DNA from 3 places in the Cryobacterium sp. TMT2-4 genome. Region 2 is predicted to be linked to each of the others. Evidence: riboswitches for the same ligand, from Rfam matches in the RefSeq annotation. Region 2 holds a riboswitch; each other region holds the start of a gene.
What was found. A riboswitch is a leader RNA that binds a small molecule or an ion and turns the genes downstream of it on or off. The one in region 2 is predicted to bind thiamine pyrophosphate.
Positions count from the first base shown of each region.

Region 1: it holds a riboswitch for thiamine pyrophosphate, as region 2 does, so the genes downstream of both, thiM (hydroxyethylthiazole kinase) here and E3O54_RS16005 (ABC transporter substrate-binding protein) in region 2, are expected to answer to the same signal.
Region 3: it holds a riboswitch for thiamine pyrophosphate, as region 2 does, so the genes downstream of both, E3O54_RS03055 (ECF transporter S component) here and E3O54_RS16005 (ABC transporter substrate-binding protein) in region 2, are expected to answer to the same signal.

Region 1 covers NZ_SOGE01000041.1:3,914-10,041, reverse strand. The annotation lists gene E3O54_RS14775 (hypothetical protein) at 1-557, opposite strand, end outside; gene E3O54_RS14770 (TetR/AcrR family transcriptional regulator) at 623-1,210, shown strand; gene E3O54_RS14765 (hypothetical protein) at 1,340-2,179, opposite strand; gene E3O54_RS14760 (hypothetical protein) at 2,346-2,636, opposite strand; gene E3O54_RS14755 (hypothetical protein) at 2,842-3,126, opposite strand; TPP riboswitch at 3,408-3,501, shown strand; gene thiM (hydroxyethylthiazole kinase) at 3,495-4,301, shown strand; gene thiE (thiamine phosphate synthase) at 4,298-4,951, shown strand; gene E3O54_RS14740 (bifunctional hydroxymethylpyrimidine kinase/phosphomethylpyrimidine kinase) at 4,948-6,128, shown strand, end outside.
Region 2 covers NZ_SOGE01000046.1:56,207-62,334, reverse strand. The annotation lists gene E3O54_RS16010 (ABC transporter permease) at 1-577, opposite strand, end outside; gene E3O54_RS16005 (ABC transporter substrate-binding protein) at 567-1,490, opposite strand; TPP riboswitch at 1,668-1,777, opposite strand; TPP riboswitch at 2,017-2,124, shown strand; gene E3O54_RS16000 (MFS transporter) at 2,183-3,457, shown strand; gene thiD (bifunctional hydroxymethylpyrimidine kinase/phosphomethylpyrimidine kinase) at 3,408-4,268, opposite strand; gene thiE (thiamine phosphate synthase) at 4,265-4,927, opposite strand; gene thiM (hydroxyethylthiazole kinase) at 4,924-5,724, opposite strand.
Region 3 covers NZ_SOGE01000012.1:26,744-32,871, forward strand. The annotation lists gene E3O54_RS03040 (DNA polymerase IV) at 1-694, shown strand, start outside; gene E3O54_RS03045 (hypothetical protein) at 749-1,081, shown strand; gene nhaA (Na+/H+ antiporter NhaA) at 1,522-2,895, opposite strand; TPP riboswitch at 3,256-3,365, shown strand; gene E3O54_RS03055 (ECF transporter S component) at 3,403-4,035, shown strand; gene E3O54_RS03060 (ABC transporter ATP-binding protein) at 4,046-5,569, shown strand; gene E3O54_RS03065 (energy-coupling factor transporter transmembrane protein EcfT) at 5,566-6,128, shown strand, end outside.

The DNA.
Region 1 (6,128 bases), on a different contig from region 2:
TTCGCGTGCACGTCGACCAATGGGCTCAATGTCGGTCGCTTCTTCGGCCAGAGGTTATACCCGAGGGCCCACAACACTTCGATCGCAACGACCAGGAGGAAAATGCTGTTGAGGTCGTTGAGCGCGCTGGTTCTGGTCTCGTTATCGACGACCACGGTCAACAGCCAAATGGTCCCCAGAGCCACGGCCACAGCCAACGCTGTGCGCGCGACGTCTTTCCAACACTCGACCGCATAACCCCGCCCGTAGAGCTTGATCGGCTGCGGCCCATTCGCGAACCGATAGGCGAAATGGCGGTCGGCCCACGCGATCATCTTGTGCCCGTGAGCCACGGAGAAGCCGAGGTAGATCGCAGCGATCCCGTGGAAGACCGTCGCCGTCGCGCCCGATGTCAGATCCATCGCCGTGACCACGAGCAAGATGACGTCGACCACCGGCGTCATCGCCAGCAAGGTCAGTCCGGTCCTTTTCAGACGCAGCATATATCGGGCGACGAGACCCAATGCGATCAAAACCCAGAAGCTAATTTCGGAGGCGACGATGATGGCAATGATCATAAATCCCCCAGTCGATGCGTCTAGGCCCTGAAAACAAACTAGCACGCCCGTGCTAATATCAATTTATGGCGAGAACGATCGACCGGGACGCACGCAAGGTACAGCTCGCTCAAGCGGTGTGGCAGATCATCCTCGACCAAGGAATCAGCGCGGTATCGGTGCGCACCGTTGCCGAGCAGGCTGGCGTGGTGGTCGGCTCCCTGCGTCATGTTTTCCCCACCCGCGCTGAACTCCTGCAGTTCTCCGCCGAGCTCATGGTGCAGCGCGCCACCGACCGCGTTCTCGCTATTCGTGAAGGCTCGAACCCAGCGGAGTACGCGCTGGAGGTCCTGAAAAACTTCTTGCCTCTTACCGCTGATAGTCGCGCGGAACTCGAGGTCAATATCGCGCTGATTGCGGAAAGCCCTGCGTTGCCGCAACTTGTTTCCATCAGAAATCGCGCTTACGAAGAACTGGGGAACGGCTGCCTCCGACTGGCCGAAAAGTTGGCCTGCAGGCCCAGCGGCCCTGAACTGGTAGAACGAGCGCGCCATTTGCACGCCGTTCTCGATGGCCTTGCCATTCACCTACTCATGGAACCACCCGGAAACGACAGCACCTGGGCAACCGTCATCCTCGAGAAAGAGCTTGCACGCATCATCAGAAACCGCTGACCAGCACCTAATGCGGAGTCACCTGCGATCGGTGCATGCGGCCGGGCAATCCACGGATCCGTGCGGAGTTCCGCAAGAGGACCGTCTTACGGGCAAGAGCTTATGGTCTCGGCGTGGCTGACTCTCACGTCAGTGCGGCGATCGCAATTGGTCAGGGTCAGTGAGTGCCGTCTCGGGCGTGCAGCCTAATTCACCTGGCTGCAGCGTCACCGGGGGTGGGTAGACGTCGTCGACCGTCCCGTTCTCGCTCTTGATCAGGACGCAATCTTCGGCGGAACCGAACGCGACGCCGACCCGATCTCCAGCGCTGCTCACCTGGACGACGACCCGCGGCGGAGCGACGACCTCGAACTCGCCGGTCGGAGTGGTGAGTTGCGCGGAAATCGCGCCGATGATCGCGTCTACCGTCGCCGGCGAACCAGTCTGCACTCGCGCGAGAAGCACCGCCGATGCCACCTCGCGCGCGGTGTCCGACACGACAGGGACGATGCTGTCGTCGACGCGAGGCGTCACGATGGCGGCATCCGGTGGGCACCCGATCGGGTCGATGCCGTCAGACGATTCCCATGTGCCGACCTTGCCGTAGTAGTCGAACTCGATTCGGAAGCAAAAGGGGCCAGGCGCGCCCGTGGACGCGTTCTTGAGCCCTGGCACGAAAACCCGGAAGTCGAGGCTGCCGAACGGTTCGCTTAGGTCGGTCGACTGCCGGGTGTCGACGCCGACCAGCTCGATGTCCGCGCTGTCGCTAATGGCTTGAGCGACTGCAGCGCGCGCCCAGCCGTCGATGTCGTCGGGTCTCTCCCCGCCGATATCGCGCGCGAGGTCGGCCGCCCGCACTTGCGCGACGACCTCCGGGGTGGCGTCGTCCGTGGAGGCTGACCCGGTCGTCAACGATGTCGGCTGTGAGCATCCGGTTAGGGTTAGCGCGCTGACCGCCATGAGGCCAACGAGGCGGGGAGTTGCCGTCATGAGAAAGGATGGCCTCAAGCCGGGCAATCGTGGTCGCGTGCGGTGCCCATACGACGACGCGCCTAGGTCGCGAAGAACCATGAGGGTGACTCCAATTTGCGACGCCATAACGTGGAGCCTATTCCTCGACACACCTGAAACCGCGTCGTGGCTGTATGTCTGGCAGCTAGGGTAGGCCGCTGCAGGCCGACGTTGCGCTGATGGAGACGCCCTCGCTGGTGCCGCGGATGCGTAGTTGCAGACTATCGCCTGTGTAAATGTCGGTGCCTAATGCTCGATCGCTTCGGACGAAACCTTGTGCCTCCCATGCTTTCGCGATCTCGGTGAATATTTCTTCCTGGCTGAGGCTCTGCCCACTGACGGGAAGAAGCACCGAACCCGTCACCTTCATCGGATGCTGCCAGATTGCCCTGGCAGCCGAGTGACTGTCCCACATGTTCAACGTGAACGTCACCACAGCGGATGCACTTAGCTGTTTCTCTCTTGCGATCTCCGCGCGTCGAAACCTATGGGATACAAGACACTGACACCTGCTCCGGAGCGACGCGGGCATATAGCTAAATGCGCCAAATAGCGATCACAGAACGCCGCCACAGCGCGCTAAAGTCACAAACAAGATCGCCCGAGGCAACGTCGAGCGGGCGCGGATCAACGCAGCGACGTCACCACACACGCCGCCAATACCCGGCAAGGTCGTCGCCGAACTCATGTATGGCTTCTTGACCTACCTCTTCGTGGACGCTCACGAGAAAACCATCTGGGTTCCTCATCTCCACAAAGTCTTCCCACCAGGTACCGACAGAAACCCGCTTAATGACGCATTGGCCGCGCTGCGAGATCTCCGAAACAGAGTGGCTCACCACGAGAACATCCTCAACGGTTCTGAGAGCGAACGGCGCCGAATTGTTTACGTCATCCGGTTGCTCTCTGCTGACGCGCTTGCTCACTTCAAAGCCAACAGCGATGTAGCCACGATCCTGGCTGGCCGACCGTAGGGAAGCTTCTGAGACCAGGGTGCGGCGTCCTGACTCGTCCCCGGGCAGCATCAGTCATCTAATTCTCGGTGTCTCGCAACTAACGATGAATCCGCCGCCCATGGAATACGAGACGCTCGGCCAGCTCTTGGTGCGCTCGCGCAATGGCCTCGTTCCGTCGGCCAGTTGCCAAGATATTGGCCGCGTCCAACCATGAATTAGAACGAAGGCGCTGCGATACGCTGGTTCATAAGCCAAGTGACACGGGGTGCTCCACCTGGAGCTGAGATAACACCCGTTGAACCTGATCTAGTTAGTACTAGCGAAGGGATGTCGCGCAAATGCGCACGCCAGAAGAACTTATTTCATTCACCTGTTCAGCGCTTGACGAGGTGCGGTCCCGCCCGCCCCTCGTGCAGTGCCTCACCAATAGCGTCGTGGTGAACTTCACCGCTAACGTGCTGCTGTCGCTCGGTGCGGCGCCCGCGATGGTCGACATTCCGGGCGAGGCGGGCGCGTTCGCGCGGATCGCATCTGGGCTGCTCGTCAATCTCGGCACGCCCACCGCCGAACAACGCGACGCGATGGTCGAGGCCGTCACAGCCGCGAACGATGCTGGAACACCGTGGGTGCTCGACCCCGTTGCCGTCGGTTTCCTGCCGGTGCGCACGCCGCTGGCCTTCGCCCTTCGCGACCTGGGACCCACGGTGGTGCGCGGAAACGCGTCGGAGATAATCGCGTTGGCGGGCGCCGGATCCGGCGGCCGCGGGGTGGATTCATCCGACGAGGTGGATGCCGCCCTGGCCGCGGCGCACGCGCTGGCCGGGATGACCGGTGGGGTGATCGCCGTCTCCGGGCCGGTCGACATCATCACGGATGGCCGTGAGTTGGTGCACATCGACAACGGGCATCCGTTGCTCACCCGCGTCACCGGCGGGGGCTGCGCCCTCGGCGCGGTCATGGCCGCGTTCGCCACGGTCGACGCCGACAGGTTCTTCACCACGGTGGCCGCGGCCACGGTGTACACCGTCGCGGCCGAGCTCGCGGCAGAGTCCGCCGCCGGTCCGGGCAGCTTCGCTGTCGCCTTTGTGGACGCCCTAGCCACCGTCAACGCGCAGGACATCGCACGCCGGGCGGTGCTCCGATGATCCTCGACCTGTCGCTGTACCTGGTGACAGACTCGGGGCAGGCCGCGGCGGCCGGGCGCAGCATCGTGGACGTGGTGCGGCACGCCGTTGCCGGAGGCGTGAGCGCCGTGCAGGTGCGTGAGAAGGAGACCGCCGGGCGGGAGTTCCTCGACACCGTGCTGCGCATCGCGGATGTGCTGCCCGACACCGTGGCGCTGATCGTGAACGACAGGGTCGACGTGTTCCTGGCCGCCCGTGCCGCCGGGCGCCGGCTGATCGGGGTGCACGTCGGGCAATCCGACCTGCCCGTCGGCGCGGTGCGCGACCTCATCGGGGGTGACGCGGTGATCGGGCTCAGCGCATCGACGGATGCCCAGCTGCGCCGCGCGGCCGAGGATCCTGCCCTGATCGACTACGTCGGCATTGGCGCACTGCACGCCACACGCACCAAGAGTGACGCGCCCCCTGCCCTGGGGCTGGCCGAGTTCGCACGCCTGGTCGGGGTCAGCACGCTGCCGAGCGTGGCCATCGGCGGGGTCGGCCTGCGCGACCTGGCCGCCCTCCGTGAGTGCGGAGCGGCGGGCGTCGCCGTGGTGTCGGCGATTTGTGCGGCACCGCATCCGGAGCAGGCGGCCCGCGAGTTGCGAGCCGCGTGGGGCGTGACGGCATGACCGGCGCATCCCCCCGCATTGCCCGCGTGCTGAGCATTGCTGGTACCGACCCGACCGGCGGAGCGGGCATTCAGGCCGACCTCAAAAGCATTGCGGCGAACGGGGGCTACGGTATGGCCGTGGTGACCGCACTGGTCGCGCAGAACACCCACGGTGTGCGCTCGGTGCACGTGCCGCCGGTCTCCTTCCTGCGCGAGCAGCTGCACGCCGTGAGCGACGACGTCGACATCGATGCCGTCAAGATCGGGATGCTGGCCGACGTGAACGTCACCCGCACCGTGAGCGGGTGGCTCGGCCAAGTGAAGCCTGGGCTCGTAGTGCTCGACCCGGTGATGATCGCCACTAGCGGCGACCGCCTGCTAACCGAGGATGCTGAGGAGGCTCTGCGCGACCTGCTGAGCGTCGTGCACCTAGTGACGCCCAACATCCCGGAGCTGGCCATCCTTGTCGGTTCTCCCGTGGCGACGAGCTGGTCGGCGGTGCTGCGCCAGGCGCAGCACGTCGCCGAGACGTACGGGGTCCTCGTGCTGGCCAAGGGCGGACACCTCGCCGGTGACCTCGTACCAGACGCCCTCGTCGGCGCCCACACCGTGCGGGAGTTTCCCGGGCTGCGGATCGACACCCCGAACACCCACGGAACCGGGTGTTCTTTCTCCTCCGCTGTCGCGACCCGGGTAGCGGCTCGGGCCGGCACGGTAGGGCCGAGCCTGGCAGATTGGGGGGACGCGGTAGCCGAGGCGAAACTATGGTTGAGCGAGAGCATCGCCCACTCTGGCGACCTGCAGGTTGGCTCTGGCCACGGACCGATCCAGCATTTTGCCGGCCTGTGGCAGCGCGGCGGCCTGCACACCAGCCCCAGCCCGGCCCAGGTCGCCGAGGAATGGTGGCACGACATCCGTGACATCCGCACCGACACCGACGAGCTGCCGTTTATCCGAGCGCTCGGGGACGGATCCCTGAACCGGGACGCCTTCATCTGGTACCTCGCCCAGGATGCCCTGTACCTGCGCGACTACGCCCGGATGCTGGCCGTCGCGAGCCGGCTCGCCCCGACCGCCACCGAGCAGGCGTTCTGGGCGGCCAGCGCGCACGGCGCGATTGCCGCCGAACTCGACCTGCACTCCAGCTGGATCGCCGAGGAGACCCTGACCGGCGTGCAGCCCAGCGATACGACAAC
Region 2 (6,128 bases):
GGGCGGTGAAGAACGAGGGAAGCGCCGACGGAAGACGCACATACACGAACTGCTTCCACCGGTTGGCCCCCATGCTGCGCAGCAGATTGATCGCTTCTCGATCGGTGCGGTTGAAGCCGTCAATCAGGCCGACCGTGACTGGAAAGAATGTCACCAGGGCGATGACGATGATTTTGGGCAGCATACCGAATCCGAACCAGATGACTATCAGCGGCGCGATCGCAATGATGGGTATGGCTTGGGATGCCACCAGCAGTGGCACCAGTGCTCGCCGCAGCCATGGCGAAAAGTCGATCAGGATCGCCAGCGTCCAAGCGACGGTCAGAGAGACGGCGAAGCCGAGAAACGTCTCCTGCAGGGTGGGGAGCGTATTGTCCCAAATCGTAGTGCGGGCCTCCCAGCCCTGCTGAAGAATGCGCTGCGGGGAGGGCAGGATCGCCGGCTGCACTCCGCCTGCCATCACCGCCACCTGCCAGGTGATCACGAACGCGACGAGGATCGCGGCGGGAGGCGCTAGCGCCGAGAATACCGTCGTGCGGGGCGCTGTAGCCCGCTTCACGGTGATGCTATTTTTCACTGAGGTAGTGCTCGGTGAACAGTGTTGATGCGTCCAGCGCCGTGGTGAGTGGTTTGCCGTCTTCGTCGGCCAAGAGGCCGGCACGGTAGAGGAAATCGGCCAGCTGCTGCCAGGTCTCTGCCGTTTGGGTGCCAACTTTACCGTTGGCATCTTTGAGGTAGGAAGCACTCAGTTTTTTCTGGCTTTGGTAAACGAGTTCCGTGTTTTCGAAGACGCCGGGGTTCGCGTCGATCAAAATCTTCGCCGCGGCATCCGGACGATCGGCGGCGTACTGGTACCCCTTCTGCAGGGCCTGGACGAACTGAGCAGTGGCGGCAGGGTGTTTGGCAGTCCAGGCCCGGTTTGCCTCGACGATCACCGAGTACTGGTCCGGTAGGCCATAGTCGTGCAGAGCGAAGAACTTCATCGGGGTGCCACGAAGAGCGGCATCGATGCCCTCCCAGGTGGTGAATGCCGAGGTGAAATCAACTTTGCCGGCATAGAGGGCCTCATAGGCGGAGGTGCCCAGCGTGATTTTCCTGAACTCGCCCGTTCCGCCGTCGTTCTTGATGACATCCGCCGCCTCGGTGGGGAAGGTTGCGCTGGGGTCTGCCAGGCCGAGGGTCTTGCCGTCGAGGTCCTTCGGGCTGCGAATGTCGTCGCGGCTGGCCAGGACCCCGATCGCCGTCGCGTCGTGCTGCAGCACCGACATCACCGAGATGTTGCGCACACCCGCTGCCGCCGCGAAGGTGGCCGTGTCCTGAAAGCTGATACCGAAGTCAGCTGAGCCGGCGTTGATGAGTGCGTCGGTGGATGACTGGCTGTATGGGAGCACCTTCACCTCAAGCCCCGCCTGCGTGAAGTAGCCCTTCTCAAGAGCGACATACAGTCCGGTGTGATTGGTATTCGGTGTCCAGTCCAAGGCGAAGGCCACCGGAGTCAACGCGGTTGACGAAGCGGTGCCAGTCGCCGAGCCTGAGGCGCAGCCACTTAGAACTGTCACTGCGGCAAGAACGAGCGCACCTACCGTTATCCACGGCGAGGGCGTACTTTTGAGTAGGGATAGTTGCACTGTCGTGCCCTCCTTGATTGCAGGAATATCAGGGCACGGGATGTGAGAAAATTGCCTCCCTGCGCTGGCATGATCCAGATCAGGTTCGACGGTCGAAGATTGATAATCTTCCTCTCAGCCCGGCTCACCGGACTCCCGTGTTCAAGACGAGTGTAACCAAGAAGCAGCCAAGCCTGGACGAACAACGTGTTGGTTCACACTCAATGCGTGCATACCAAGTCATCGAACATCACCATTACGACTCCGCCGAGTTCGCCGCCGAGGTCGCCGCCGGATCCCCACTCTCGGCGCGCGCTTGCAGACAATCACAACCAGAAAAAAAGGGCAAGACCATGGCTTAACGTAAACATGGCTAAACGCAGCCCCTGACACAGGGTGCTATGTTATTTTTCGTCTACACGGGAGCCCTTTTGCAGGGGCTGAGAGGAAGCTGAGGCAGCTTCGACCGTTGAACCTACCGGGTAATGCCGGCAAAGGAAGTGAAGTTGATGCGTTACGCCCACCCCAGCACCGCCTCTGCCCCCACTCAACTGCCGCCGTCCACACCGCCAGGCATGCGCCGCGCCATACGGGGCGGGATCCTCGGCAACTATGTGGACCAATTCGACATCTTCCTGCCCGTCATCGCCCTGACGCCGGCAGCGGCGCATCTCTTCGGGTCGGAAAACCTGGTCAGCAACGCCGGGCTGATCTTTGTCGCGACGCTGATCGGGCGGCCGATAGGAGCAGCGATCTTCGGTCCGATCTCCGACCGCATCGGCCGCACGGCGACGACCAAGGTCGCACTCACCGGTGTGGCGCTGACGACACTGCTGATCGCACTGGTTCCCAGCCACGCCGTGTTCGGTGGCGGATCGCTCCTGTTGATCCTGGCGCTGCGTTTTCTCGGCGGAATTTTTCTCGGCGGTGAATACACCTCGGCTGTTCCACTGGCGATGGAATGGTCCGAGCCTGAACGGCGAGGGCTTGTCAGCGGGCTGATCATGTGGATGTCACCCTGGGCCAACGCCACCATCGCCGGCCTGGTGTTCGTACTCCACGGCACGCTCGACGCCGCCAGCTACAACGTATGGGGCTGGCGCATCCCATTCCTGCTCGGCGCCATGCTCGCTTTTGGAATGCTCGCCTACTATCGTGCCCGGGTTCAGGATTCCCCGACGTGGACCCACCCCCCACACCGCACGAACCCGCTGAAGGAAATTCTCATCGGCGAACACCGCCGAGCGCTGTGGCAGGTATTCATTCTGATGAGCGGCATGTGGTTGCTGACTTCAATGGCCATCCCGGTGCTGACTGGGCAACTTGGCGTCGATGCTGACCTGGGCGCACAAACCATATCGTTCGCGATGATGTGCGGCACCGCCGCAAGCGCCGTCACCATGGCAGGTTGCGGGCACCTGTCGACGTTCACCGGCCGACGCGCTTTCTTCATCGGCTTCGGCCTGATCGCAGCGGTACTAGGGCCGGTAATCTTCCTGGCGATCTTCGCTGCCGCCGGCACCACGGTTCTGGTGCTGCTGGTCGTGGCGCTGCAGATCGTCACGGTTTCCGGCTACGGCCCGGTCGGCGCCTACCTAGCCGAACGCTTCCCGACTGCCGTGCGCTCCAGCGGCTACGGGGTCGGTTACAGCCTTTCCATCGTCATTCCAGCCCTCTACCCGTACTATCTGCCGGCCCTGCAGAATGTGCTCGGCGACCACGGTGCCGTCGCGGCGCTGCTCGCACTGGCTGGAGTGCTCGTGCTAACCGGCGCGCTGGCCGGCCCCGAAACAGTGCGGGTCAGCCTTGGGTCGGCCCGCCTGCCCACAACCGATGAAAGTGGTGGATAGGACCACGCCCGGTACCGACCTCGAGTTCGTCGGCGTGTTCCAGACTCTCCTGCAACCAGGACTTGGTCATCGATAATGCGGCGCTCCAATCCCCGAGCCGGGCTTGCAATGTCGCCATCGCCGACGACATTGAACATCCGGTTCCGTGGGTATTGGTGGTGTCCACCCGATCGGCTGCAACCTCAATCATCTGCCGGCCGGCGGGAAGCTGGCCGGTGGCATCCACCAGCGCGTCCGGGCACACGGCACCCTCCAGATGGCCGCCCTTGACCAGCACAATGACGTTATGCGCCGCTGAGAGTCGCGTGCCCTGTTCGAGTGCGTGCGGCCAGGTCGAAGCGGTCGGCTCTCCTAACAGCACCCCTAATTCCGCCAGGTTCGGTGTGACCAAGTCGACCCGGCTGAGCAGCCGGATCATGGCGCTTTCTGCAGCCGGCTCGAGCAGCCGGTCGCCGCTGGTGGCAACCATCACCGGGTCAAGCACCACCACCGGCGGTTTCACCTTCTCCAACCAATCATCGACGGCCTGAACGATCTCGGCATTGCCGAGCATCCCTATCTTGACCGCATCGATAGTGACGTCGTCGCTGACGGCATCGAGCTGCTCGCGAAGGAAGGCCACCGGCGGAATATGCACCGACCTCACCCCGTGGGTGTTCTGGGCAACCAGTGCGGTAACGACGGCCATCCCGTAGCCGCCCTGCGCGGCGATGCTCTTCAAGTCCGCCTGAATGCCGGCCCCACCGGTTGGATCAGTACCAGCGATGCTAAGAACTCGGGGTACTGTGCGCGCCAAGACGGTACGGATCATCGGTTCCACTCCTCCTCAAAATCCTCGGCCACCCGTTTCGGGTCTGCCGCGGCACAGATCGCGGACACCACGGCAACACCTGCCGCCCGCGCCCGGCGCAGCTCGCCCACGTCGTCCAGCATGACTCCGCCAATGGCCACGCAAGGCAGGCCTGCCACGGCGGCGACCCCGGCGAAACCGTCCACGCCGATCGGCGCCGGATGGTTCACCTTCGTGGCCGTCGCCCGGATCACACCAACACCCAGGTAGTCGACCGTTCTATCCGGCAGGAGAGCCACCTGGCGGACATGATCGACAGTATTGGCGGTCAACCCGATGATCGCGTCGTCGCCGACGATCATCCTTACTGCCGCAACCGGAAGGTCGCTTTGGCCGACGTGGACACCATGCACGCGGGCACCCGCAGCGCGGGCAGCCAGAAACACGTCGATCCGGTCGTTGATGAGAATAGCGGCCCGGCCACCGACAGCCTCGGATATGCGCAACACGAGCTGATAGAAGTCGGCAGCGGACGCATCTTTCTCCCGGATCTGCACCGTTTGGATGCCACCGTTTACCGCCGCCCGCACCGTCTCGACCACCCCGCGACTGCCACATAACGCCGTGTCGGTGACCAGATACACGCCTGGCGTGAAAGTCTCCCTACTGAACTCAGTCATGAAATTGCTATCGACGCCCGGATCGCGGACCCGTCAACGCTCGACAATGCGTCAAGGAACGCGACGGCAAAACTGCCCGGACCGCCGGCGCCCACCGCCGCCCGTTCGGCCGCGACCGTATACACGGCCGTCGCGGCGGCAGTTGCAACAAGACGATCGTCGCCGACCGCGAGGAAAGCCGCGGTTACGGCGCCAAGCGCGCACCCTCCACCGGTGACTTGGGTGAGGTAGGGATGGCCGTTGCTCAGGCGGATGACATCGGTTCCGTCGGTGATCAAATCGGTGGCCCCAGAAATCGCGACGATGCAGCCGTACCGGTCGGCAAGTCGGCCAGCGGCATCCAACGCCTGCTCCGCGGTATCGACCGAGTCCACCCCCCGGCCACCGTGGCCTAGGCCAGCCAGGGCAATCACTTCGGAGGCGTTACCGCGGATTGCAGTGGGCGCGTATGCCAGCAGATCGGCGGCCAGCCGGGTGCGCACCGAAAGGACGCCGACGGCCACCGGGTCGAGCACCCACGGCGTACCGATCTCGTGCGCCGCCCGGGCCGCTTCCTGCATGCCTGCACGCTGCTCCGCATGCGGAGTGCCCAAGTTCACCAGCGTGGCCGAAGCAATACGGGCGAACTGGTCGGCCTCGATGGGGATATCGGTCATCGCCGGCGCAGCCCCGATCGCCAGCAACGCGTTAGCGGTGAAGTTTGTCACCACCGCGTTGGTCAGGCATTGCACCAGAGGTGTTTTCTCCCGCAACCGCGCCAGCAGCAGGCAAACATCATCCGCCGTGAAACGCCTCATTCAACGTCCTCGCTCAGATTTATCAACTGGGTGTGCCGGGAAGAGTTTGCGAACCGCAGCAGGAAACCATCGACCCTCAGCAGGGCACATTCGGCCCGTACACAGTCTAGAACACTGCAAAACGGCCGCCCCTTCATAGAGTGGAGACTGCGCTGGCCGCACCGATCATCGCCGTCTCCTAGCTGCGGAAGATCCCACCAGCTCCGCCCGCGGCGGGGCAAAATTCGACTCCAATAGCCTGGCGCGCATACAACTGCTGCGCATGCCAGCGGCCCCACACCTCGTCCAGTGCGGACTCTCACCGCTCGAACCCGCCCGCCTACTGGTAGATCTTGAACACCCGAGCGCCCGAAAGTCTGAGACGCCACTCGGCGATCACATCCTAATCGGCGAGCGACTCCATG
Region 3 (6,128 bases), on a different contig from region 2:
CGACGGCCTGCTCGTGATCCCCGCCGACGAGACCCTCGCATTCCTGCATCCGTTGCCCGTCGGCACCCTGTGGGGGGTCGGCGCCACGACCGAGCAGGCGCTTCTCGGGCAGGGCCTGCGTCAGGTCGGTGACCTCGCCCGCACCCCGCTCGCGGTGCTGCAGAAGTGCGTGGGCGACGCGTCGGGCCGCAAGCTGCACGAGCTTGCCTGGGGGAGGGACCCTCGGGTAGTCACGGTGGAGCACGAGGAGAAAAGTGTCGGCCACGAGGTCACCTTCGAATACGACGTGACGGATGTCGCCCGGCTCCGTAGCGAACTGCTGCGGCAGTCCGTTGCGGTGGCTGCCCGGCTGCGCCGCGCAGGCCTCGTCGGCCGCTGCGTGGTGCTCAAGGTGCGCTACACCGACTTCAGCACCGTCACCCGCTCCCGCACCCTGTCGGAACCGACCAGCGTCGGACGCCGGATCTACGAGGAGGTGGCTGCCAGCTTCGAGGCTCTGGCGGCCTCCGGCATCCGGGTGCGCCTCATCGGCGTGCGCGTTGAGCAGCTCAGCGGTGGCGACGGCACTGGCACCGGTCTCTGGGACCCCGACGACGACTGGCGGGGAGCCGAACGGGCCGTGGACTCGGTTACCGCAAGGTTCGGGCGCGGCACGGTGCGCCCGGCGTCGCTGCTGGATCCGGACACACCCTGATCAGGCCCACTCTGATCAGGCAACCGCAAACCAGACAGGGGGTAGCCTGAATCCATGACTAGCCTTCCAGAGAAGCTCGCAGATATCTCTCGTACCGCCGGCGTCAGGTCGGCCTACGGTGATCCGGTCCAGGTGGACGGCGTCACCCTGATTCCCGTTGCTCTCGTCTACTACGGCTTCGGCGGTGGCGAGGGTGACTCCGCCGCCACCGGCAGCGGGTCCGGCGGCGGGGGCGGCGGGGCATCCCTGCCGATCGGCGCCTACGTCAAATCGGGCACGACGGTGCGCTTCGAGCCCAACGTCATCTCGTTGCTCGCGGTCGGCATCCCGTTCCTCTGGGTGGCCGGCAAGGCGATCTCCCGCGTCGTCCGCGCCCTCAAACGCTAGCAGCGAAGGCTCCCAGCCGCCCGGTCGCCCAGCCACTCCGACTGAGGATGTCGGGCTGCTGACTGCGCTCCGGCGCTATCAGTGCCCGCCGGCCAGCTCGATGAGTGAGTCTCCATGGCCGAGGTTGAGGGGGGTTCGCGGATCGCGGGCTCCGTTGCGCTTGTTCCCGATTCCGACGCGCGTTTTCCCGCGGACAGCGACGCGGTGGATGAACGTAGGCTCTAACCGCCGCGTCTTTCGAGTCCGCGGACCTGCGGCACATCCGTCCCGAACGAATTCGACGGAGATTGTGCCCTGAACAGCGCATTTGGGCTCAAAAACGGGTGTTGATCGATGAATCTCCGTCGAATTGGTTCGGTGCCGGGCACGGCGTTCCGCCCGTGACGACCAGCAGACACTCCGGCTGAGGGAGTTGAGCGGCTGGGTGCGCTCCGGCCCTGTCAGTGCCCGCCGAACCGCTCGTCGCGAGCCGGATCGGCCCCGAACACGTCTGGGACGCCGTCGTTGTCGGCGTCGAGCGCCTCTTTGGCGGCGATGCGCCCGTAGTGCCGGTTGCGGCTCCGCAGCACCACGGTCGCGAGTAGTGCCGCCAGCAGCGAACCGGTCAGGATAGCCACCTTGGCGTGTTCGTCGTGCGGACTACCCTGCCCGAAAGCCAGCTCGCTGATCAGCAGCGACACCGTGAAGCCGACACCGGCGAGCATGGCGACGCCGATCACATCCACCCAGGCCAGGTCCGGGTCAAGGGCGCCCCGGGTGGTCTTGGTGACCAGCCAGGTGGCGAGCATGATGCCAACCGGCTTGCCCACCACCAGGGCGACGACGATTCCGATCGCGACCGGGTCGGTGAGGGCCGTTGTCAGGCCTGACACGCCGCCGATCGTGACCCCGGCGGAGAAGAACGCGAACACCGGCACGGCGAAACCGGCCGAGAGCGGGCGGATGCGGTGCTCGAGGTTCTGCGCCAGGCCCGGGCCGGCGTCGGGTCCGCCGCCACGTCGGCTGCGCAGCACGGGCACGGCGAAGCCGAGCAGCACTCCGGCCACCGTGGCGTGGATGCCGGAGCCGTGCACGAGAACCCAGGTGGCGAGGCCGAGCGGCAGCAGAACGGCGCCCGCGGCCCACCTGGTGGTGCCGAACAGATAGGAGTGCGTATGCGCCAGAAAGGCGAAGAGGCTCAGCGGCACGATGGCGAGCAGCAGCAGAACAGGCTGGAGGTCGCCGGAATAGAAGAAGGCGATGATGGCGATGGCGAGCAGGTCGTCGACCACGGCCAGGGTCAGCAGGAAGATGCGCAGAGCGCTGGGCAGTTTGGAGCCGATCACGGCGAGCACGGCCACGGCGAAGGCGATGTCGGTGGCGGTGGGGATGGCCCAGCCTCGTAACATTTCCGGCCCCGAGCTGAACACGATCGCGGTGAAGATCACAGCCGGAACGATAACGCCGCCGACGGCCGCGGCGACCGGGACGACCGCGCGGCTGAAGGTTCGCAGATCGCCGGCGACGAACTCACGCTTGAGTTCGAGCCCGGCAATGAAGAAGAAGATCGCCAGGAGTCCGTCGGCGGCCCACGCGCCGAGGCTCAGATTGAGGTGCCACGGCTCGTAGCCGATCTGAAAGTCCCGCACCGCATAGTAGAAATCGGACGCCCCGGTGTTGGCCAGGGTCAGCGCGAGAACCGTCGCCACCAGCAGGAGAGCGCCGCCCACGGTCTCTTTGCGCAGGATCGTCGAGACGTGCAGGTACTCGGGATAGCTGCTGCGGCGAAAGACGTTAAGTTTCGGGGTGGGAGGAAGAGGTGATGGTTTCGGCATGGACGAGCCTCAGTCAATCAGGATTTTGTGGCACACGGACATTGCTGTCGACCAGACTTCCCGACACACCACGTCGAGCGTACCGCGTTCGGGCGGTCAACGCCGCCCGCGCCAGCTACACCGCCAGCGTCCCAGCCGCTGGCGGGAGCCCGGCCCTTCCCGCCAACTGCGGGGGATGTGCCAGGGTCCGCGCACGGGTAGCCCGCGTCGCATCCGTCGTCGCCGCAAAATGAAGTGGCGCAGCAACAGAAGCAACAGCCCGGCGAGGATCAGGAGAACGGTGAACGTCATTCGCGCCCGACAGTGATGCGGGGGCGAGGCGAGGACTCCATCCCGCGAGTCTAGGCCGAGGTCTATACTTGAATCGAACACGGGAGTCCGGTCAACCGGGCTGAGAGGAAGCTTCTGAAGCTTCGACCGTCGAACCTGATCTGGATCATGCCAGCGCAGGGAGGCAAATTTTCTCGTTCCCGTGCCCTGGAACCATCTACGGAAAGGGCACGACCAGTGCACGCTACAACAACTCTTCTCACCTCCACCACGTCCCGCCAGCCGCGTAACTTCCGGTGGCGGGTCGTCGACATCGTCATCGCCAGTGTCATCGGCGTGGCCAGCGGGCTCATCTTCGTCGTCTGGAACCAGGCGTACAACCCGCTCAGCGGCCTGCTCACCCCGCTGCTGCCGGGCCTGCAGGCTCTCCTGGGCGGCGGATGGCTGTTCGCCGGCGTACTCGGCGGCCTCATCATCCGCAAACCCGGCGCCGCGCTCTACACCGAGCTGCTGGCGGCGGTCGTGTCGACTCTGGTCGGCGGCACCGCCTGGGGAGCCACCATCCTGGTCTCCGGCCTGGTGCAGGGTCTCGGCGCGGAGCTGGTCTTCGCGCTGTTCTTCTACGCCAACTACCGCCTCGTCGTGGCCCTGCTCGCCGGCGCGGGTGCCGGCCTTGCCCTCGCCGTCAACGACCTGTTGCTCTGGTACCCCGGATCGGCCGTTCCCTTCATCACCATCTACACCGCCTCCTCGATCGTCTCCGGCATTGTCGTGGCCGGACTGCTGTCCTGGCTGGCCATGCGTGGCCTCGCCCGCACCGGGGCACTGTCGCGGTTCGCCGCCGGGCGATCGAACCGCACCCAGGTCTAGGGGGACGGCGATGACACCGGCAGCAGCGGCATCCGTCTCGGGAGCGTCCGTCGTGGCCCGCGGCTGGGGATGGCGGCATGCCGGGCGGCGGGGCTGGGCCGTCAACGGCCTCGACCTGAGAATCGAGCCGGGCGAGCGCGTGCTGCTGCTCGGCGCCTCCGGGGCCGGCAAATCCACTCTGCTGCACGCCCTCGCCGGGGTTCTCGGCGGCGACGAGGAGGGCGAGCAGCGCGGTCAGCTGCTTGTAAACGGCGCCGAGCCGACCGCAGCGCGCGGCCAGGCCGGGCTGCTGCTGCAGGACCCTGACTCCCAGGTGATCCTGGCGCGGGTGGGCGACGACGTCGCCTTCGGCTGCGAGAACCTTGGGGTGCCCCGCGAAGAGATCTGGCGCCGGGTGAGCGACGCCCTGGACATGGTCGGCCTGAACCTGCCGCTCAGCCATCCGACGTCGTCGCTGTCGGGTGGACAGAAGCAGCGCCTCGCCCTCGCTGGGGTGCTGGCGATGCGGCCGGGGCTGCTGCTGCTCGACGAACCCACAGCGAATCTCGACCCTGGAGGCGTGCTGGATGTGCGCGATTCCGTTGCCCGCGTGCTCGAGAACTCCGCGGCGACGTTCATCGTGATCGAACATCGGGTCGCCGTCTGGCAGAACCTTGTGAACCGGGTGATCGTGCTCGACGCGGCCGGGGGAGTGCTGGCCGACGGCCATCCCGACGACGTGCTGACCAGTCAGGGGGAACGGCTCGCGGCCGAGGGTGTCTGGGTGCCCGGGCGGGGCAACGGCCTGACTGCATCGCGGCGCGAGACCAGCTCGGCGTCGGCGCCCGGCTCGGTCCCTCTGCTCCGCACGCCCGGCCTCGCGGTCGCGCGCACGCGCGCCGACGTGCTCGCCCGGGACATCGACCTCACGGTGCACGCCGGCACCGCTCTGGCAGTCACCGGACCGAACGGCGCCGGCAAATCGACCCTGATGCTCACCCTCGCCGGCCTGCTGAAACCGGCCGGGGGAGCGGTTCTCGCGAGCCCGGAGTTCGCCGGCGGGGCCGACGAGGAACCGATCCGCTGGAAGTCCCGCCAGCTGCTCACCCGCATCGGCACCGTGTTCCAGAGCCCGGAGCACCAGTTCGTGGCCGCCACCGTGCGGGCCGAACTCGCCGTAGGGCCGCGCGCCCTCAAACGGCCGGAGGCGAACATCAATGCCCGGGTCGACGAGGTGCTGCAGCGCCTGCGCCTGGACCACCTGGCCGAGGCGAACCCGTTCACCCTCTCCGGCGGAGAGAAACGTCGGCTGTCGGTGGGCACCGTGCTGGCCACCCAGCCACGACTGCTCATGCTCGACGAGCCCACCTTCGGCCAGGACCTGCGCACCTGGCGGGAGATCGTGGCCCTGCTCGACGAACTCCTGCGGGAGGGCACCGCGGTGGTCGCCGTCTCGCACGACACCGACTTCGTGGTCGCCCTGGCTGACCGGGAGTACCATCTGGCCGGGCGGGCCGGCCGCAGCGTCACGCCGCGGGCGGCGGTGTCCCGGTGAGCGTGCTGACGCCTGCCCGGGGAACCCAGGCCATCTTCCGGATCAACCCGGTCGCGAAGCTGGCCGCCGCGCTGCTGCTGGCGGGCGTGCTCATCCTCACCATCGACTGGGTCTCCGCAGTCGTCGCCCTCGCCTGCGAGTTCGTGCTCTTCTTCTGGGCCGGGCTGTCCCTGAAGGCCTTCGCGGTGCGCACCCTGCCGGTCTGGATCGCCGCACCCACCGCCGGCGTCACCACCCTGCTCTACGGGCAGGCGGCCGGGGCGGTCTATTGGTCTTTCGGGCTGGTGAACGTGACCGAGGGATCACTCGAGCTGGCCATCGCCACGACCCTGCGCATCCTCGCCATCGGACTGCCGTCGGTCGTGCTCTTCGTGACCGTCGACCCCACCGACCTGGCCGACGGCCTCGGCCAAGTCGTGAAACTGCCGGCCCGCTTCGTGCTTGGCGGTCTGGCCGGGCTGCGCCTGGTCGGCCTGTTCCTCGAGGACTGGCGCGCCCTCGAACTGGCCCGGCGGGCCCGCGGCATCGCGGACCGCGGCGTCCTGCGCCGGCTGCTCAG